Regions from separate parts of the Pseudoalteromonas sp. SCSIO 43210 genome, predicted to be linked through region 2. Evidence: riboswitches for the same ligand, from Rfam matches in the RefSeq annotation. Region 2 holds a riboswitch; the other holds the start of a gene.
What was found. A riboswitch is a leader RNA that binds a small molecule or an ion and turns the genes downstream of it on or off. The one in region 2 is predicted to bind lysine.
Positions count from the first base shown of each region.

Region 1: another riboswitch for lysine. It lies ahead of dapA (4-hydroxy-tetrahydrodipicolinate synthase); the one in region 2 lies ahead of lysC (lysine-sensitive aspartokinase 3).

Region 1 covers NZ_CP087225.1:252,105-263,274, forward strand. The annotation lists gene LOS73_RS01095 (succinylglutamate desuccinylase/aspartoacylase family protein) at 1-720, opposite strand, end outside; gene LOS73_RS01100 (PLP-dependent decarboxylase) at 726-1,931, opposite strand; gene LOS73_RS01105 (2,3,4,5-tetrahydropyridine-2,6-dicarboxylate N-succinyltransferase) at 1,931-2,671, opposite strand; gene dapA (4-hydroxy-tetrahydrodipicolinate synthase) at 2,687-3,571, opposite strand; lysine riboswitch at 3,762-3,962, opposite strand; gene LOS73_RS01115 (DNA-3-methyladenine glycosylase I) at 4,154-4,849, shown strand; gene LOS73_RS01120 (protein adenylyltransferase SelO) at 4,861-6,270, shown strand; gene LOS73_RS01125 (OmpA family protein) at 6,670-7,725, shown strand; gene acnB (bifunctional aconitate hydratase 2/2-methylisocitrate dehydratase) at 8,018-10,615, shown strand; gene LOS73_RS01135 (2OG-Fe dioxygenase family protein) at 10,816-11,170, shown strand, end outside.
Region 2 covers NZ_CP087225.1:3,323,760-3,334,929, forward strand. The annotation lists gene sbcB (exodeoxyribonuclease I) at 1-835, shown strand, start outside; gene LOS73_RS14285 (NAD(P)-dependent oxidoreductase) at 1,680-2,561, opposite strand; gene LOS73_RS14290 (glutathione peroxidase) at 2,683-3,243, shown strand; gene LOS73_RS14295 (2-hydroxyacid dehydrogenase) at 3,331-4,311, shown strand; gene LOS73_RS14300 (sodium-dependent transporter) at 4,405-5,727, opposite strand; gene LOS73_RS14305 (4'-phosphopantetheinyl transferase family protein) at 5,869-6,627, shown strand; gene lysC (lysine-sensitive aspartokinase 3) at 6,726-8,129, opposite strand; lysine riboswitch at 8,205-8,377, opposite strand; gene nhaD (sodium:proton antiporter NhaD) at 8,479-9,726, opposite strand; gene LOS73_RS14320 (hypothetical protein) at 9,949-11,170, shown strand, end outside.

The DNA.
Region 1 (11,170 bases), 1.9 Mb from region 2:
TACAGGTATTGATAATTCACGACCTTGCTCGCTAAGTGCATCACTTAAATGCCACCATGGGCAAAAGTTAGCTTCATCCATAGCGCCGTCAAAATCACTGGGGATAAGCAGTACATGTTCAATATTAAAGTAACGTGCGCTGTCGGTTGCATAGGTTGGGCAGTACAAATGCTTGCTGGAAATAGGGCCTGTGTGTAAATCGAGTACTATATCAGCCTGATGAGCGAGTTTTTGTAAGTTAAGCGCAATGCGTTTACCCGTATTGAGTAAATAAGCAGGGCCGTTAAGTTTGCTGTCTACTTCGTCAATAAGCGCCTGTTTGAAGTTACTTTTTAATGTAGCGTTGTCATACTGAGTATGATTTTGCGCAAACTGTGTCACTAAATTTTTATTGTAATGATACATGCGATTCCAATTAGTGCCCGTAATCGGATCGAACCTGCCAAGGGTAAACTCGCCAGATTTTTGATTACAACCAATCGGATTTGCATAAGGTACAAGGGTAATATCGCCATTAAGATTAAGGTGTTTTAATTGCTCAAGCAGCTGAAAAATAACTGCGTTACCTTGCACTTCAGCGCCATGCATATTGGCCTGAATGTAAACACTAGGCCCTGTACCATCGCCTTTTAAACGATACACAGGAATTGTAAGCGGTAAGCCGTTTGCAACTTCCCCTACTACAATGTTCTCTTGGCTAATGTGTGTTGTATTACTCATACTTATTACCTTAAATAATAGCTGGCATTTTCGGCTTGGCGAACACAGGTAAGTGTACCGTTTTGCAATGTGTACTCGGCGGCTAGCTCATGGCATAAAAAATACGGCATACTTTCGGTAAAGCCGTAAGCACCGCATTGGCTAAACACTAGCCAGTCGTGCTCATTTAAATCGCTTGGCAGGTTATGCTCACCTAGACAATCAAGCGCTGTACAAAGCGGGCCGTATAAAGTGACCGCTTGAGTTTTAGCACTGGATTCACGCAGTAACGCAGCAGGAAAATCTTGACTGGTAACAGCAGGGCGTAATAAGTGGTTTATACCGCCGCTTAAAATTACTTGTTCTTGATTATAGTTTTGTTTGCGCTCTACTACTGGGTTTGCGTAATGACCGCATTCGCCCACGGCATAGCGACCAAGTTCCATCCATAATTCTTCTACACCCGCATCATTTTTAATTTTAGCGAGCGCAGCAATTAAGTCATCCCAATCAAGCGTTGCTTCATTTTGTGTATAAGGAATACCTAAGCCGCCGCCTAAATCGAGAATTTTAAGGCTAATATTTAAATCGCTGGCAAGTTGACTAAGTGGTGCAATCATTTGTGACCACAAATCGCTTAGTTTTTGCGTGCTAAGCATGTTGCCCCACTGAAAAATATGTAAGCCGTCAAACTTAAGTGCAGGGTAGTTGGTTACATTGAGTGCTTGCCACTCATCACAACCCAAACCAAATGGTGTGAGGCTGTCGCCGCCCAGTGGGTTTTTTTCACCTTCAGGCCAGCGTAATTGTACACGCAGTAATACTTGTAACTGTGTATTTTGTAATTGTGCTTGTTGGTTTAACCAACGTACTTGATTGAGGCTTTCGGCTACGAATATACGCACGCCGCGCTCAATAAAGTGTTTAATTTGTTTAGGGCTTTTTGCAGGCCCTGTGTTGAGCACGCGCTGCGAGCTAATACCTTGTGCGAGTACTTGCTCAAGCTCACCTTTACTTGCTACGTCAAAATTAAAGCCAGCGCTGTCTAAGCTTTGAATTATTTTAGACAGTGGATTTGCTTTTACCGCGTACCATAGTTTTACATCGGTTTGCGCCACTAAACGCGCAAGATGCGTGTTTAGTTGATCTAGGTCGTAAACAAAAAAAGGTGTATCAAGTTGTTGTGTAATAGTATTTACAGCGGTTTTGATAGGCGTGCTCAAAAAGCTCATTATCGTAAAACCTCTTCAAGCAATAACGATGCATCGCTTTTCTCGTCGCGGTATTTAACTATTAACGCACACGACATGCTTAAGCCTTGCTCGCGCGCCCATTCGTTTGACGCAGGGCGAGAGCCCGGTATTACAATGGCGTATTCAGGGATTGGCTCGCCTTTATCAAGTTGGCGCTCGTTTACGCAATCGTATACTGGAATAGTTGCTGATAAACGTACGCCAGGGGCAAGTACTGCGCCTTTTTTAATGACTACGCCTTCAACAATAATGCAGCCCGCACCAATAAAGGCGTCGTCTTCAACCACTACTGGGCTTGCACCAATTGGCTCAAGTACACCACCAAGCTGAACTGCAGCACTTAAATGTACGTTTTTACCTACTTGTGCACACGAGCCAACTAATGCGTGGCTATCTACCATTGTGCCTTCGTCGATATATGCACCAATGTTTACATACGCTGGTGGCATAATAATCGTGCCTTTAGCCACATAAGCACCACGGCGAACACTTGAGCCACCCGGCACCATTCGCACGCCATCTTCAGTATTAAATTCTTGCGGAGCTAAGTTATGTTTATCAACAAAACCACCTGTAAACTCAGTATTAGTGCCATTTTTAAAGGCTTCTAAAATACCTTTTTTTACTTCTATGTTAGCTTGCCATTGGCCGCTTTCGTTTTGTGATGCTGCGCGTACAGCGCCCGATTCTAAATTATTTAATAGTTCTAACCAGCTCATTATAAAAACCTGTATTTAATGCCAAGATAAAATGGTGTTGTTTGCAGTTGTGATGCAATCGGTTTGAGTTAACTCAAGATGTGTTAAAGGTGGACGAAGTTGCGGGCTGCTTAAGCGGCCTTGCAAATGCATCAGTACCTTTACGGGAATAGGGTTTGCGACAGCAAATAGGCTATTAATAGCGCTTGACCACTGGGCAAATAAATTAGGGTGTTGACCACTTAAACAGCGTTTAACAAACTCGTGAGTTTGTTCAGGCCATGCGTTTGCAGCTACCGACACTAATCCTTTTGCACCGGCTTGTGCAAAATAAGGCATTAGCGCATCGTCGCCACTAAAAATAGCTAAATTAGGGGCCGCTTGGCGGTAAGCTTCAAACTGAGCAATACTGCCGCTCGCTTCTTTTAACGCCCATAAATTTTTATTGTTTTGTAAGTTTTGAATTGTTGCCGCTGGGATGCTAACAGCGCTTCGACCCGGTACGTTATAAAGCATACATGGGTGAGCGCTTGCATTAAGTAGGCTTTCAAACCAATGAGTTTGACCTATAGCACCAGGCTTTGCATAAAGCGGTGAGCCAAGTAAAAAGCTATGAATTGGTAGTGTATTACAGTAATTAACCCACTCAATTTGTTGCTTTAAGTTACTACCGCCCACAGCAACCATGAGTGGTACTGTTGGTTTTAGCTGGCATACGTGTTCAACAATGGCTTGTTGCTCTTTTAGCGTTAGTGCTAAACCTTCGCCCGTACTGCCAAGTAGCAAAATACCGTTATGTGCCGCTTCTTGATCGCTAACCAGCTTAGTTAACGTGTTGTAGTCAACATCGCCGTGTTGATCAAATGGCGTAACGAGCGCGGTCCACAGTGAGTAGTCGTTTAAATTGAAGTTGTTGATCATCTCTCACGAACTTATAATTTGTACCAACTTTATTAAAAACGTGATCATTTTAGCGATAACTAATTTAATGCAATTGGTATTATTCGAAGAGTTAAAAAGCTTTATGGAAGGAGCCGCATTAACGTCGTTCGAACTAATAATTCGAAGAGCGAATGGGCTTAAAATAATAGGGCGCACGGCCTTAATATTTAAGACCAGAAGCTCTCCACCAAACTAACAAGCTGCTTTTTATAAGCAGCTATTGGTGACAGTCGCTAGGGTTCAACCTAGTCGCCCGAAATAAACACCTCGCAAAAGTGGTTACTTCTCGGCGTTAATTCCCCTCACGTATGCTTACTGGAGTTTGCGCTCCTAACATACGCTACCTGAATAACGCACCTCTTCTAGCCCTTTGCACCTGTTTGTAGGGTAAAACTTACAAACCTGTGCAATTTAAATAGGGTAATTACGGCGATTAAAGCATTTTAGCCGTCTAGGTGTCAAGCGAATAAATACAGATTAATTCATCGAAAAGAGGGGTGGTTACGTATTAGGTGCTTTTCTCGTACACTAGCAATATAAGTAGTGAGGTATTTAATTAGTATGGAAAAATTTAGCGATATTTATAAGCGAGCGGTAGAGCGAAAAGGCTCTGAAAAAATGCTTAAGTTATTACTTGCAAAACCGCTATCTAAAAAACAACTAAGCACGTTAAGTGACGACGATTGGCTTGAAGAATTTACTCGAAAAGTATTTCAAAGCGGCTTTTATTGGTCAGTCATAAATAATAAGTGGGCAGGCTTTAGAGAGGTTTTTTGGGATTTTAGCGTTGATAAGTTATTAATGATGCCACCCGATATGCTGGAACAAAAAGCAACGGATGAGCGCATTGTTCGTAACTATAAAAAAGTAAAAACAATTACCGAAAATGCTTACATGATCCACGAAATAGCAGGGGAACATGGCAGTTTTAGTCAGTTTGTCGCTAATTGGCCAACAGACGATATTATTGGTTTGTGGGCGTATTTAAAAAAACATGGTTCGCGTTTAGGCGGAAATACAGGGCCTTACGCGTTGCGAGCACTTGGTAAAGATACATTTTTACTATCACGCGATGTAGAGAATTATTTGCGTGCCCATAAAATTATAGACGGCGGCTTACAAACTAAAAAGTCACTAAATGCAGCCCAAGCTTTTTTTAACGAAATGCAAAAGCAAAGCGGCTTAAGTATGCAAGAGTTAAGCTTAATTGTTGCTTATGGCGTAGGTGACAACCGTGTTGGTATAAGTCAGCAATAATAGGAATTACCATGAAATTAGTGCCAAGATACACAGACATTGCGGAAAACTTCGCGATTGAAGATTTCCCTGCAAGTGTCGCCTCTCCTCAGTTATTGCTGTGGAACGAGAGTTTAGCAAAACAATTTAATATTAACGTTGCGGCTGATTTGCGTGCCAGCACTTTTAGCGGTAACGAAAAACAGGCGATTCCTGCAGTAGCACTTGGTTACTCTGGGCACCAATTTGGACATTTTTCACCACGTTTAGGCGATGGGCGAGCGCATTTACTGGGCGCTATTAATGATGATAAAAACCAGTTGTGGGATATTCAATTAAAAGGCTCTGGTGCTACTCCTTACTCAAGAGGGGGAGATGGACGTTGTGCACTTGGTCCTGCTATTCGTGAATACGTAATGAGCGAGGCAATGCATGCGCTGGGAGTTAAAACCACACGCTGCTTAGCGGTTGTTGGCAGTGGCGAAACGGTTTACCGTAATCCGCCACAAGCAGGGGCTATCGTTACTCGCGTAGCAACGAGCCATATTCGTGTTGGTTCATTTCAATATTTAGCGACGCAAGGCGATGTTGAAGGGCTTAAAAATTTAGCCGATTTAGCTATAGAGCGACACTACCCAGAAATAACCGATACAGGTTCGCAGCGCTATTTAGCCTTTTTAGGCGCAGTGATTAAAAACCAAGTTAAGCTAATTGTGAGCTGGATGCGTGTTGGTTTTATTCACGGAGTAATGAATACAGATAATACGCTAGTAAGCGGAGAAACCATTGATTACGGCCCATGTGCCATGATGAACAGTTTTGATTTTGATACTGTATTTAGTTCTATTGATAAACAAGGCCGCTATGCATTTGGTAACCAGCCGAATATGGCTAACTGGAACTGTGCCCGTTTAGCTGAAAGTCTTATACCACTAATTCATGACGATGATGAGCAAGCTGTTTCGCTAATGACGCCACATATAAATAGCTTTGCTGAACAGTTTAATACTGAATTTACGGCTATGTGGGCAAAAAAGTTGGGCTTAGTCGGTATTGATGAAAATGATACAAGGTTAGTTGCAGAATTGTTAACATTATTAAAGGTTCATGAACTCGATTACACCAATACCTTTGATGCATTAACCGAGTCGTTAAAACAGGAAGCGCTTATTCCTGAAGCATTAGCGCAATGGGCATGTAAATGGCAAAGCCGGGTTGATGGAAATAGTTATACAGTAATGCGAAAAGCGAACCCTCGAGTAATACCACGCAATCACATCATTGAATCAATTATTACTGACTACAGCGAAATGGGGTCAAGTGCGCTATTAAGTGATTTTTTAAAAGTACTGAGCAATCCTTATAATGAAGTGAATAAGCTTGTCGATTTTCAGACGCCTCCTAAAAGTGATCAGGGGTATCGTACTTTTTGCGGTACTTAACTATTAATTTTAGATGTAAGTTTATGATTATAAATATTCATTTTTCATTTTTAGAAGTGTTCATTGATTGAGCAAAATAAATTCTAGTGTTATCATCCATTTTATAAGGATAAGTAAGTTTTGCTGTGTATAAAAGTGCATTTAACTGAATTGTTCCTGTTTTTGTCGCAGGCTATCGATTTATAAAAAAACCACAACTATAAATTATTTGCAGAGTAGGTAATATTTTTGATTTCACCTACAATGGGTGGTTGGATGTCGTTATAGATAATTAAAAAAATTTATAAACTTTATTATTCGTTAAGTATTGATTAACAAAGGTTCGGTTAGTCTGTATAAAACAGATTGAGCTAGTATTGATTAGCTACAATTTTTAATTGTTAAAATGGGAAGAAAACAATGAAATTAAAATCACTTACAATCGCAATTGCGTTAGCTGCAACTAGCGTATCTACATTTGCTGCAGATAAAGAAGAAGGTTTCTACATTGGCGCATTTGGTGACTACTATGACGCATCTTGGAAAAACATGCGTGCCCAAGCTGGTCTTGATGTAAATGAATCAACTGGTTGGGGTGTTGAAGCTGGTTACCGTTTCAGTGATTACTGGAGCGCACGCCTAGAATATGCAGACATGGATTTTAATGCTTTTGATAAAGTTGCTGGCAACCGCAACAGTATTGATGGCGAGCGTTACGGTATTGATGCTCTTTATCATTTAAATGGCGGTCCTTTCTACGGTCTTTTCGGTATTAAAGAAATGGACGTAGTAGATGACAACACATTCTTAAATGCAGGTGTTGGTTACCAACATTTCATTACAGATGGTTTATTTGTAAATGCTGAAACAGCTGTATACCAAGGTCTTGACCGTGGTTACACAGATGTAGGCGCTAAAATTGGTATTAACTACTTATTTGGCCAAAACTCAGCACCAGTTGAGCCAGTAAAACCAGCTCCAGAAGTAGTTGAAGTTGCAGTTGCTCCTTCAGACAGCGACAATGATAATATTTTAGATGCTGACGATAGATGTCCAAACACGCCAATGACTGACGCAGTTGATGGCACTGGTTGTACTTTATATGAAGATAAAGAAGTAACTGTAAGCTTATTAGTGACTTTCCCTAATAATACATCAGCAGTATCTACTCAGTACTTAAATGATATCGAAAAAGTATCTGAGTTCTTAAAAGAGTACCCAGGTACAACAGTGCTTTTAGAAGGTCACACTTCAGCTGTAGGTAAAGCAACTTACAATAAATGGTTATCTAAAAAGCGTGCTGATGCTGTAGCTAAGCAACTTGTTGCTGATGGTATTGCTCAAGATCGCATTACTACAGTTGGTTTAGGTGAAGAGCGTCTTAAAAATGATGCAAACACTAAAGCTGCAAACGCAGAAAACCGTCGTGTAGAAGCGCATATCAAAACTATCAAAAACGTTAAAGTTTTACGTTAATTAAATAGTTTGTAATAGAAACCCAGCCAAGCGCTGGGTTTTTTTATGTCTGTAATAAATTAATATTGGTTAATGGTAATGATTATTACTTAACAAGTATTCATGGGAATAGTTTTTACTACAACCACTATTCATAGTATTTATAATCGGTATAATCAGTTGCGTAACTGGATGGATTTTCATCTATCCATAAAAGCTTTATAATTACGCGTTAGAATACTATAAGTATTGGGTAACTTATTTGCGCTTGAAGCGCTACCGGATACTTTCACGTCACCAAGAGGGCAATATTGTGCTACAAGAATATCGTAAACACGTAGAAGAACGTGCCGCGTTAGGTATCGTACCAGCGCCATTAGATGCTCAGCAAACTGCTGATCTTATTGAATTAATCAAAACTCCACCTGCAGGTGAAGAAGAATTCATTTTAGATTTGTTTATTCAGCGTATACCAGCGGGTGTTGACGATGCTGCTTATATTAAAGCGGGATTTTTAGCAGCTATAGCTAAAGGTGAAACTAATTCTCCACTTGTTTCTAAAGAAAAAGCGGCAGAATTATTAGGTACAATGTTGGGCGGTTACAATATCGCACCAATGATTGACCTACTTGATGACGAAACACTTGCACCAATCGTAGTTAAAGGCCTTTCAAATACATTACTTATGTTTGATGCGTTCTACGATGTTGAAGAAAAAGCAAAAGCGGGTAATACATTCGCTAAGCAAATTATTGAGTCTTGGGCAAATGCGCAATGGTTTACTAATAAGCCAGCTGTTGCTGAAAAGATCTCAGTTACTGTATTTAAAGTAACTGGCGAGACAAACACTGATGACTTATCACCAGCACCAGATGCATGGTCTCGTCCAGATATCCCACTTCATGCTTTAGCAATGCTAAAAATTGAACGTGATGGAATTACACCAGACAAGCCAGGCGAAGTAGGTCCAATCTCTCAGCTTGAAGAATTAAAAACTAAAGGCTTACCACTTGCATATGTAGGTGATGTTGTTGGTACTGGTTCTTCTCGTAAGTCTGCAACTAACTCTGTACTTTGGTTCATGGGCGATGATATCCCATTCGTACCAAATAAGCGTGTTGGCGGTGTATGTCTAGGTAATAAAATTGCTCCAATCTTCTTCAATACAATGGAAGATTCAGGTGCATTACCAATCGAATTAAATGTTGATGAGCTTAACATGGGTGAGCAAATCGATATTTACCCGTACGAAGGTGTTGTTAAGAGCCACGGTACTGACAAAGTAATCTCAACTTTTGAACTTAAATCTGATGTAATTTTAGATGAAGTTCGTGCTGGTGGTCGTATACCACTTATCATTGGTCGTGGTTTAACTGATAAAGCACGTACATCACTTGGCCTAGGTCCAACTGATGTATTTAAAGTACCAACAGTGACAGAAGTTTCTGAAAAAGGCTTCACACTAGCGCAAAAAATGGTTGGTAAAGCGTGTAACGTTCCAGGTATTCGCCCAGGCCAATATTGTGAACCTAAAATGACAACTGTTGGCTCGCAAGATACAACAGGTCCTATGACACGTGACGAACTTAAAGACTTAGCATGTTTAGGTTTTTCTGCAGATTTAACAATGCAGTCTTTCTGTCATACGTCGGCTTACCCTAAACCAATCGATGTAAACACTCACCATACGCTTCCTGATTTCATCATGAACCGTGGCGGTGTGTCACTTCGCCCAGGTGATGGTGTAATTCACTCATGGTTAAACCGTATGTTATTACCAGATACTGTAGGTACTGGTGGTGATTCACATACACGTTTCCCATTAGGTATTTCATTCCCAGCAGGTTCGGGTGCAGTAGCATTCGCAGCAGCTACAGGTGTTATGCCTCTTGATATGCCTGAGTCAATTTTGGTTCGCTTTAAAGGTGAAATGCAACCAGGTATCACTTTACGTGACCTTGTACATGCAATCCCTTACTTCGGTATTAAAGAAGGTTTATTAACAGTTGAGAAAAAAGGTAAAATTAACGAATTCTCTGGTCGTGTACTAGAAATTGAAGGCGTTGAACACCTAACTGTTGAGCAAGCGTTCGAACTATCAGATGCATCTGCAGAGCGTTCTGCAGCAGGTTGTGCGGTTAAACTTTCTAAAGAGTCTATCGCAGAATACCTAGAATCAAACATTGTTATGCTTAAATGGATGATCTCTGAAGGTTACGGCGATGTACGTACTATTGAGCGTCGTATTACTGCAATGCAAGATTGGTTAGCTAACCCAGAACTAATGGAAGCTGATGCTGATGCAGAGTACAAGCATGTACTTGAAATTGATTTAGCTGAGATTAAAGAGCCCGTTCTTTGTGCTCCAAATGACCCAGATGATGCGCGCTTACTATCTGACGTTACTGGCGAGAAAATCGACGAAGTGTTCATCGGTTCTTGTATGACTAACATCGGTCATTTCCGCGCAGCGGGTAAATTACTAGATGGCTTTAAAGGTCAGTTACCAACTCAACTTTGGGTTGCTCCACCAACTAAGATGGATAAAGACCAGCTTACTGAAGAGGGTTACTACGGTATCTTTGGACGTGTTGGTGCACGTATCGAAACACCAGGTTGTTCACTTTGTATGGGTAACCAAGCACGCGTTGCAGACAAAGCAACGGTTGTGTCTACCTCTACACGTAACTTCCCTAACCGTTTAGGTAATGGTGCAAACGTATTCTTAGCATCAGCAGAACTTGCTGCTGTAGCGGCTATCTTAGGTAAATTACCTACTCCAGCTGAGTACCAAGAGTATGCAGCGAAGATCAATGCAACGGCTGCAGATACTTACCGTTACTTGAACTTCCACCGTATGCCTGCTTACACTAAAAAAGCAGACAAGGTTATTATTCAACAAGCTGTATAATTTTTAAAGTTTGTTTAAAAACCCGCTTCGGCGGGTTTTTTATTGACTAAAATAAATATTAGATAGTTCATGCTTCTTTTTTTGTATTTTTGTATTAACTCTGGCCTTAAGTTGTTTTTAAGTTGAGTAATAAAGCAAAAAATCCTCTCAATATGCATTAAAATCCTCACCAATATTCTCATTATTTTAGGCGAGATTTTATGACAGCATTAAACAACCAGAATTTACTGCAACTACGTTTTATTAACCAAGTAAATATTGATTTGGTTAAGCCTTCTTTTGATAACCTGCCTGCAAATCCATATGCAGATGGTGCTTTTCGTAAACGTCGTTATTCAGTAGTTAAAATGCAAAATGGTGAAATAAAGTTACAAAAAACCAAAGCATTTGTTCAAGACGATTCAATTAATACTTTTCAGGGTAATGTAGAGCGTACTTACGAAAACCTAGAGCAAAGTTTACTTGAATCAGAGGGTATGAAAAATATCGTCAATGAGTTTCGCCAACTTACCGGTATTGATGAGCAGCGCGATATTGAAATTCATCAGTTCCGCA
Region 2 (11,170 bases):
GTATAACTTCTTTTTTGGTTTGCGTGGTAAAAAAGCGCTTGCTGAGTTGGTTGATGTATTTAACATGACGCCGCTGGTGCATACCTCATCGCGCATACCTGCAACGCAAGGCTGTACCAGCTGGGTTGCACCAATGAGCTTTCATCCGGTTAATAAAAACGCGGTTATTTGTTTTGATTTAACTCAAAACCCGCAAGTACTCATTGATTTAAACGTAGAAGAATTACGCAAACGTTTATACACCAAACGTGTAGATTTAGCCGAGGGCGATTTACCTGTTGGTTTAAAGCTGGTGCATTTAAACAAGTGCCCTATTTTAGCCCCCGCTAAAACATTATTGCCTGAAAATGCCGCTCGCCTTGGGATTGACCGCGAGCAGTGCCTCGCTAATTTAGCTATTTTAAAAGCCAATACCGACCTTCGCGATAAAGTAACCGAAGTGTTTAACGAAAAAGGCGATTACAGCGCAACCACTAACGCTGACTACTTACTTTACGATGGGTTTACAAGCCATGCCGATAAAGCTAAGTTTGCGATTATTCGTGATGCTAAACCAGATGAATTAGCCGGTTTGAATTTAGACTTTGAAGATAAAAAGTTTAATACCTTGTTGTTTAGATACCGCGCCCGTAACTGGCCAGAAACGCTAAACCAGCAAGAGCTTGACCAATGGCGCCAATATTGCCAAAACAAGTTAATGCACGGGGAAGATCAACCGTCGATTAACGCGCAAGACTTTATGATAACCCTTGAAAACCTAGCGCATGAACATGACGACAGTGAAAAAAATCTTACAATTTTAAAGGCGTTGTATAACTACGCACAAAGCATGTAATTCGGTGTAGACGTTGAGCTTACTCACGTGAAAAGCGCAGCTTTTAATGTCTTTATCATTTTACTAACTGTGTTTTTATACGCAAGCAAGCTTTGCGTCTACAAGTAAACTCATATCTACATTTTGAGGTAGACGTTGAGCTTGCTCACGTGAAAAGCGCAGCTTTTAATGTCTTTATCATTTTACAAACTGTGTTTTTATACGCAAGCAAGCTTTGCGTCTACAAGTAAACTCATATCTACATTTTGAGGTAGACGTTGAGCTTGCTCACGTGAAAAGTGCAGCTTTTAATATCTTCGCCATTTTAAAAATTCCGTTTTTATACGCAAGCAAGCTTTGCGTCTACAAGTAAAACTCACAGCTGCACTTTGGCGGTAGACGTCGAGCTTGCTCACGTGAAAAGCGCAGCTTTTAATATCTTTACCATTTTAAAAACTCCGTTTTTATACGCAAGCAAGCTTCGCGTCTACAAGTAAAACTCACCGCTGCACTTTGGCAGTAGACGTCGAGCTTGCTCACGTGAAAAGCGGAGCTTTTAATATCTTTATCATTTTAAAAACTCTGTTTTTATACGCAAGCAAGCTTCGCGTCTACAAGTAAAACTCACCGCTGCACTTTGGCGGTAGACGTCGAGCTTGCTCACGTGAAAAGCGCAGCTTTTAATATCTTTATCATTTTAAAAACTACGTTTTTATACGCAAGCAAGCTTTGCGTCTACAAGTAAACTCATAGCTACACTTTGGCGGTAAGAGTCGGCTTGCTCACGCGAAAAGTGCAGCTTTTAATATCTTTACCTTTTTAAAAACTCCGTTTTTATACGCAAGCAAGCTTCGCGTCTACAGCGTTACTTTTTATGTAGCGCTTCAATACGTGCTAACAAGCTTGAGGTGTCGTATCTACCGCCGCCAAGTGCTTGTACATCGGCGTAATATTGATCGACCGTTGCGGTCATTGGTAAAGTAGCGCCGTTGTTTTTAGCTTCATCGAGTGCAATGCCTAAATCTTTACGCATCCAATCTACGGCAAAACCAAACTCGTATTCACCCGCCCACATTGTTTTGTAGCGGTTTTCCATTTGCCACGAACCGGCTGCGCCTTTAGAAATGGTTTCTATTACTTTTTCACCATCAAGCCCAGCTTGCTTGGCAAAATGTAAGCCTTCGGCTAAACCTTGCACTGCGCCAGCGATACATATTTGATTAACCATTTTACAAAGTTGTCCCGAGCCAACGCCGCCTAACAGTTGGCTAAAACGGCTAAACGCCGCCATAACTGGCTGCACTTTAGCAAATACGGCTTCACTGCCACCTGCCATAACCGTTAATACGCCATTTTCGGCGCCAGCTTGTCCGCCCGAAACTGGCGCATCTATAAAGTCGACATTTTGTAGTTCAGCTTTTGCAGCTACTTCGCGGGCTACTTCAGCAGAGGTTGTGGTGTGATCAACCAAAACAGTGTGCGGCAACATGCCCGCTAACACGCCGTCGTTGCCATGCACTACTGAGCGTAAGTCGTCATCGTTACCAACACACATAAATACGATGTCGGCATTGCTGGCAGCTTCGCGCGGGGTTGGTGCAAAGCTTCCTGAATGTTCTGCAGTCCACGCTTGTGCTTTAGCTTGAGTGCGGTTATAAACGCATACGCTGTGCCCTGCTTTTGCTAAATGCCCCGCCATTGGGTAACCCATTACACCTAAACCTATAAATGCGACTTTCATTGACATAAAAATGACCTATTTAACTGATAACTTAGAAACTAGGCTTAGATTATGTCAACCGGCTGATAAAAAAGCGAATGAAAATCTTTATAAAATTTCCTTAATCGGCAATGTAAGTAGGTAACCTATGGATAGTATTTATCAATTTAATGCACCACTTTACAACAGCGAAAGCTTTCCTCTTAGTAAGCTACAGGGAAAAACCATACTGATTGTTAATACAGCGAGTAAGTGTAATTTTTCGGTGCAATTAAGTGCGCTTGAAAAACTATATCAAGAATATAAAAGTAGCGGATTTACAATATTGGCATTTCCGTGTAACCAGTTTGGTCAAAATGAGCCGCTTGATAATTTAGCCATTAAAGACTTTTACCAAGATCAATTTAATATCTCGTTTGATATATTTGGTAAAGTAATGGTAAATGGGCCAGAAACTCACCCGCTGTTTAATTATTTGAAATCACATACTCGGGGTATTTCACAAAACCGTGCAATTAAGTGGAACTTCACTAAGTTTTTAATTAACTCGCAAGGTCAGCAGGTTGCTCGCTATGCACCGCGCACTAAGCCCGAAACACTTAAACAAGTAATAGAAAGCAACCTAATGCAAGCAGCAAAGGTAAACACAGCAAAAAGTGATAAAAGAATATCGCCTAAAACACCTATATTTACTTCGCTTAAAGCTTAAATTAGTAGCAGGAGAACTAATTAGGCACGTTTTTGTAAAGTAGTTTAATGTTACTATTATTTTTCCTTAAGCGTCGGAGCTATTACCATGAACATTGCTTTTTTTAGTACTCAAAAGTACGAACTGCCTTTTTTTGAACAAAGTACACGCGATCATCGTGATATAAAAATAACGTATTTTGAGCAATCCTTGAGCGAACAAACGGCTATTTTAGCAAACGGGTTTGATGCCATATGCGTATTTGTTAACGACACCGTAAACGCCACGGTTATTGAACAACTGGCAAGCCAAGGCATAAATACTATTTTGCTACGTTGTGCAGGATTTAATAATGTTGATTTACCTGCTGCAAAAGCACATAAAATTAAAGTATTACGCGTACCGGCTTACAGCCCTGAGGCCGTAGCCGAGCATTGTATTGCACTTATGCTAACGCTTAGCCGTAAAACCCATAAAGCGTATAACCGCGTACGCGAAGACAATTTTGATTTAAACGGATTGCTTGGTTTTAACTTGCACAATAAAACCGTGGGTATTGTAGGTTGCGGTAAAATTGGCCTTGCGCTGTGTAACATTTTAAATGGCTTTGGTGCTAAAGTATTAGTGTGCGACCCATACGCGCAACCTGGCAATTATACAATTACCGATATAGACACCTTACTTAGCCAAAGCGATGTGATTTCTTTGCATTGCCCATTAACGGAACAAACTCATCATTTAATAGATGATGAGGCATTTAGTAAAATGAAAACCGGCGTTATGCTTATTAACACCTCTCGCGGGGCACTGCTTAACAGCAAAGCGTGCATTAATGCACTTAAAACTAAAAAATTAGGGTATTTAGGGCTCGACGTTTACGAGCAAGAGTCGGAGCTGTTTTTTAAAAACCACAGTGACGAAATAAACCAAGACGATATATTTTCGCGCTTAGTGAGCTTTAAAAATGTATTAGTAACGGGCCATCAGGGCTTTTTTACCCAAGAAGCACTTACAGAGATTGCTAATATAACAATACAAAATGCACTTGAAATAAATGAAGGTAAACCTCTAACTAATGAGGTTTTATAAAGACTTTGGCTATACCTAAATTTTAGGCACAAAAAAAGCGAATAAGCTGAGCCCTATTCGCTTTTTTGTTTAAAAATTTACTTTAAATAGGGCTTAACCAAACGCAACGTTTGCAAATACCAAGGTCATTAATATTGGACAAACAAAACGAATATACTGAGCAAACCAGTAATGTACGCCTGTTGTTGCTTGGTGTAATTTATTACCACGCTGCCACATCCACCCTACTGTAATAAAGTAAAATAAACCCATAAGCGGTAATTGGTATTGAGTAAATAGCATAATGACTAAGCCAAATAACCAATCAAAATTTAATATAATGGCGCTTGCACACACAAGTACAACGGCGCTCACTGCCCACGTTGCTTTGGTGCGACTAACGTTGTGATTTTCGACTAAAAACGCTACCGGAATTTCAGTGGTCGATATAGTTGACGTAACCGATGCGATAGACATTAATACAAAAAACAATAAACCAACTAATAAGCCAATTTCGCCCATGGTACTAAATAGCTCAGGTAAAATAGCAAAAATTAGCTGCCCTTCGCCAATCAATTTACCGCCACTAAATACCTCTACACCGTTGTGCTGCGCCACATAAATAGCAGGAATAATAAGTAACCCCGCTAAAAAAGCAACACCAGTATCAAGTAGTGCAACACCTGCTGTGAGCTTTGGTAAATTAGCATCTGGTTGTAAATACGAGCCGTAAATCATCATACAACCCACACCTAGTGAGAGCGAAAAGAACGCTTGCCCCATTGCGGCAATAATTAAATTAGGGTCGAGTATTTGGCTAAAATCAGGAATTAAATACGCGGCAAAGCCTTCGCTTGCGCCATCGAGTGTTGCAATGTAGGCAATTAAACCAACTAGCAGCACAAGTAACAGTGGCATTAAACGGCGCGACCAAGTTTCGATTCCCGATTTAACCCCTTTTAAAATAATACTGGCTGTTAAAATAAGCATAAGCGGCGTAAATACAAAATTACGCAGCACTGAGTCACTATGTAAAAACTCGCTTGCGCCTGTGAAACCTAAAAAGGTTGTTATGGGTTCAATAGCGTATGAGAGCATCCACCCAGCTACTATTGAGTAAAAACTTAGCATAACAACTGCGCCCGCAAGGCCTATATAACCTGCCGCAGCACCAACCTTACGGTTAGTGTTTTGCCATGCATCGCCCAATGCTTTTACAGGATTAGCTTGTGCTTTGTGACCCAAATAAAGCTCGGTATACAGCGCAGGAAGCGCAAGTAAAAATATAACAATAAAGTAAACCAGTAAAAATGCACCGCCGCCATGGTTGGCCGCTTGCGTAGGAAAACCCCAAATATTACCTAAACCCACTGCTGCGCCAGCAGCGGCTAAAACAAAACCAAGTCGGCTTTGAAACCCATCACGCACTTGTGCCATACATCTACAAATCTGTTATTATTTTGATTATTGTGAATTAAACCATATTTCATGCCAGCTGAGTAATAAAATTGTACCCAGCCTTTATTAGTGGCGTTAACCGCTCACAATATCAGCGACTTCTTTTGCTTTAGGGCTTTTATGACTGAACACTATTTTAAAAACGCCTTGAGTATTATTTCAACTCAATTGGCAAATTTGTCTTTACCGAGTAACAGTATTTTATTATTTAATGCTAAAACACTTGAGCTTAGTGACTTTAATTTACCCGATTGCTTAAGCCCATTTGAGTTAACTATTATAAACCGCCGTAAAAGCCCGCCAGCTAAGCAAGAGTATTTAGCGACGCGGTTATTGTTAAAATACCTTATTAAAGTAGCGCAGCCGCAACATGCGCACGTAGCCCTTAATAAAATGAGTACCGAATTTGACGAAGCAAGCTCAAAGCTGCAAATACATGTGAGTGGTGATGTTATTAATACCTGTATTTCGCACTCGCATGGTTTAGTTGGGGTCGCGCTAAATCTTGATAAAAGTGAGTTTGGTTTTGATATTGAAAAAATAAGCCTAAAACGTCCGTTTGAAAAGCTTGCTAAGCATTTTTATCATAATGATGAAATTACACTTATCACCGAGCCTACTAATACCCAAGCCCAAGCAGATACGTTTTTTAGAATTTGGACATTAAAAGAGTCACTTGCTAAAGCCAGCAGCCGCCCTATTGCAAAATTACTTAGCCCTAATGTGTTTGAAGAATTACATAGTGCAAAGCTGAGTGCTTGCAGTAATCGCGTTACTCTAGCTGATAGCAGTGACAGCAATGTTTGTTTTGATGTGAGTGTGGTGCATAAAAAAAGCATCGACTGGCGATGCTTTTTATTAAATGACTTTATTAAATGACTTTATTAAATGACTTTATTAAGTGATTTTGTTAAGTGACTTTATCAAGTGATTTTACTAGTTAACTTTAATAAATCGCTTTCCTGAATAACGGTTATTTACGCAGCAAAATCGTTTTCTAATAAACGGCTATGAATAGACTGTACTACGTTATCTGACTCTGTTTGCTCTACTAAAAAGCACAGGTTGTGCTTACTAGCACCGTGGCAAATTAATCGAATGTTAAAGTCTTTTAGTACACTCATTAAGTTCATTTCGTGTTGGCGTAATTGAATCTCAGAGCCAATAAGTGCCACCAATGTTAGGTTGTTTTCTACCGAAACATGGCAAAACTCTGCAAGCTTATCTAGGCATTCTTGATCAAGCTCTGGGCGCGAGGCGTTTTGCGCGTTATCAAGGGTTATGGCTACACTGATTTCTGATGTAGTTACCAAATCTACCGATATATTGTATTCACTTAATAGTGTAAATACGCGTGCTAAAAAGCCGCTTGCTAATAGCATTTCTGGGCTTTTAAGCGTAAGCAATATTTGGTTTTTACGTTGCGTTACTGCGCGTATACCTGGTTGCTGCGATTTTTCGCGCTCAATCCACGTACCGCCACGCTCAGGCTCTCGGCTAGAACCTACAAACACGTTAATGTGGCTACGGCTTGCTGGTAAAATAGTTGCTGGGTGTAATACTTTTGCGCCAAAGGTTGCCATTTCAGCGGCTTCGTCAAAACTTAAGCGTGCAATAGGCGTAGCTTTTGCGCACAAACGCGGGTCGGTGCTAAAAATGCCCACTACGTCGGTCCAAATATGCACACTTTTAGCGTTAATTGCTTCAGCTAATAATGCAGCGCTGTAGTCAGAACCACCACGTCCTAGCGTTGTGGTTTGACCATATTCGTCACTGCCAATAAATCCCTGAGTCACAATTACTTGAGCGTCTAACAGCGGAATTAAATGTTCTTTAGCAGCTTGCGCTGTGGCTGCAACATTGGGCGTTGCTTTGCCAAATTGGCTGTCGGTTTTAAGCACCTTGCGCACATCAAAGCGATCGGCATTTAAACCCTGTAAACGAAGTACCTGTGCAAACAAATACGACGATAAACGCTCACCAAAGCTAAGTAGCTCGTCGTGTTGCTGATCGGTTGTTAGTGGCTCTTGAGCCAATGTTTGAAATGCTTTTAAGGTTTCGTTAAAGCCAACCGCTAAATCGACATCTAGCGATAACTCATCTAAAATAGTTTGTTGAATAGCAAGCACGCCGTTTATATGCTCTTGGCGCTCACTTGAGGTAATACTTGGTTTGCACAGTGCAACTAAGTGGTTAGTTACGCCGGCACTAGCGCTCACGGCAACAATACGTACGCTTTTATCTGCAACAATAATTTCGCTACAGCGACTCATCGCTTCAAAATTTGAAACACTGGTTCCGCCAAATTTGGCAACGATGTAATCTGATTTTGCGCTTAACTCTGTTTGAGGCACTGTTTGTGGCACTGATTGGGTAGTCATTTAGTCTCCTTTCGCGGTATCCAAACCGCAATAAAACAAGAAGAACTTGGCAAAGGAATGCTTGAAGATAAGTCCACTGCCAGAAGCTCTCCACCTATATTGGTGACAGTTTTGAGGATTCAGCCCCATAAACCGAAAAACAATGACGACGTACCATTATTTTCCTCGGCGAGTACTTCCCTCCTTAATGATCATCGGCTTTCGTCGCCTAACATTAAGTACCTAAGTATCGCACCTCTTCTGAATGCTTTATTAACCGGTGGCTAATAAAACAAAACCCCACTAAGTAGCGGGGGTTTGAAAGTTATCGTTTAGACGTCTAGCTGTCAAGCATTTAATAATTTATGAGTTAAATAAAACTGCCCATGTAATACGAGCCCGCATATCCAACCGTGTAACAAATTAATAAATGCAGCGATAAACGCAAGTAGCTCATAAAGGTAAGCGCTTTAACTTTGCTCATGGCAATAATGCCCGCAGCCGAACCAATAATAAGCATTGAACCGCCCACACCCGTTGCATACGTAAACGACAACCAGTGTTGTTGGCTCATTACTATATCGGCTTTTAATAAGGCAGCGGTAAGCGGTACGTTATCGACCCCTGCTGATAATATGCCCATTAAGTAGTTTGCGTATTCTGGTGCCATTACCGTGTATAGATCGGTAAATTTACTCAACATACCAATTTCTTTAAGTGCGCCTACAAGTAAAAGTACACCTACAAAAAACAATAATGTGTCGTATTCTATATCGCGAACAAAATCGATTATGTCTTTGTTTATGTCTTTTTTGCGCATTAAAAATTGCGCCACTAAAAACATCACTGATAAGCCAAACAAAAAGGTTAATAGAGGTGGTACGCTGTAAATTACACTCAGCGTAAGTGTGCTCACTACAGTAGATAAAAATATAACAGCAATGGTTATGTCGGTTTTTTCAATGCGGGTTTTACCTGCACTAGCAAACTCAACACGCCCTTTCATACCTATAGAAAGTAACGCGGCAAGCAGCATAACGCTTGCAAGTGCTGGCGCTATAAGTAGTAACAAATGAGCAATGGTTACTTTGCCATCTAAAAATATCATTAGTGTGGTTACGTCACCGGTTATTAGCGATACCCCACCTGAGTTAACGCCAAACACAATAAGCGTGGCGTATTTAATGAGTTTTTTAGGTTCAAGTTTTAACGACATAACAACCGCAAGCGATATAAGCGTAGCTGTTACGTTGTCTGAAATCGACGAAAACAAAAATGCAAAACCACCCACTAAAAACATGAGCTTTTTTTCGCTAATACTTTTTGGCATAACGCGGTGCACAATATTTTCTATAAACCCCTTTGAATTTAAATACGCTACAAAGGTCATTGCAGCCATTAAAAATAGCCATAGCGAGGCAATTTCTAAAATATTTTCATTTAAAAGATGTTGAATCGTATCGGGGCTTTGCCCGTGAAGAGGGTATATAAAAAGAAGAATCCAGCAAAGCGTACCAAAAAACAGCGTGGTTTTAGCTTTATTGACATGGATTATATCTTCTATAACGATCAGTAAAAATGCAATCGCTATCAGGGTTAGAATAATCGAGGAAACCATGGTAGTTAAACAACCTTTGATATAGTTTTAAAGAACACACAAATAACATTCCATTTCATGTGCCTATTTTCGGCGCGAATTTTAGCACTGCCTCTATGCAAAAACTATTATTAAATGGTCTTAAAAACGAATACTATATACAGACAAGGTTAATTAAAAATACGTAATAATGAGTCTTCTAAAAGAACTCAATAATAAAATACTAGGATGTTGTAACCCCTTATGATCCCAGCTAAAAAGCTGCTAAACACCATAACCGAACATTGGGGTGTATTAGCGCTATTATTTAAACGTTTTAAAATGGCTGACTTTAGCCTAAAAGACGTACAAAACGCGATTAAGCAAAAGCAGCCTACGTGGTCAAACGAACGCATTTATAAAGAAACAAATCGTTTGTTAAACCAAGATATTTTAATTCCACTGGCTAAATCTTCTCAGCTTGAAATAAATCGTGCTATTGCTGATTTTGCTACTTTTTTACTGCAAGAAGAGCATTTAGGTTTAGCGCAAGAAATTAGCGTATTAGTCGACGACCTAGCACGTTTAGGTAATCGCCTAGATAACGCTGGCGAAATAGAAGACTTTGACGACTTACGCCGCTACAGCCGTATTATGGATGATCGGGTGCGTAAAATAATGAAGCTCTATACGCACAACGAAAACGCTATTTTAAATATAGTTGAACAAGCCAAATCAAATAATGCAGTGCAATCGCTGCAAAAGCGTTATAAAGCGGTAATAGAAGCCTTTGATGAATACATTGAGCCAATGCTTGAAATGGTTGATATTCGTGGTGAGTTTCATGCATGTTTTACCCTCATTGAAGAGCAAATAAGTAAGCAAATACTGCACATTGAGCGCTCAGGTAAAGCATATAACGACAAACGTATGCTGGAGCAATTACGTACCCGTATACTCGAAATGCATTTAATGGGCCGAGAAAGCTTGCGTAAAAGTGCCGATATGCTTATGCCACTGCGCGAGGAGCTACGTCGTAATAACTTAATTACTCGCCAAGCAGCCAAAGTACTTGGGCTTGTACGCAAAAATGGCGTAGACAATATGCTAAGTGCTGTACAGCCACATTTTGTGAGCGACGCGCAGCGATATTCGCTTGGTCAGCAACGCCATATTGTGGCTTACATGGCAAGCTTGGTTGAATTTGAACACGAAGAATACCAATTGCCAGATCAACAAGACGTGCCTGCATTTGTTACGCCTAATATTCCTGACTACAACGATGTTAAAACCAACTTTACTAAGCGCTTTAATAAAAAACGCAAAAAGCCGCAGCCCTTGCTGCAATTTTTAGACGAAAGCTATCCAGATCTCGATGCAGACGAAATGCTATTTTTGTATCAAAAATTAGTCAGCGACAGCGATATTAAAATAATTCAAAGCGATGAAAAAGCCCGCGTAAAAATTGCCGGTCAGCACTTTTCTT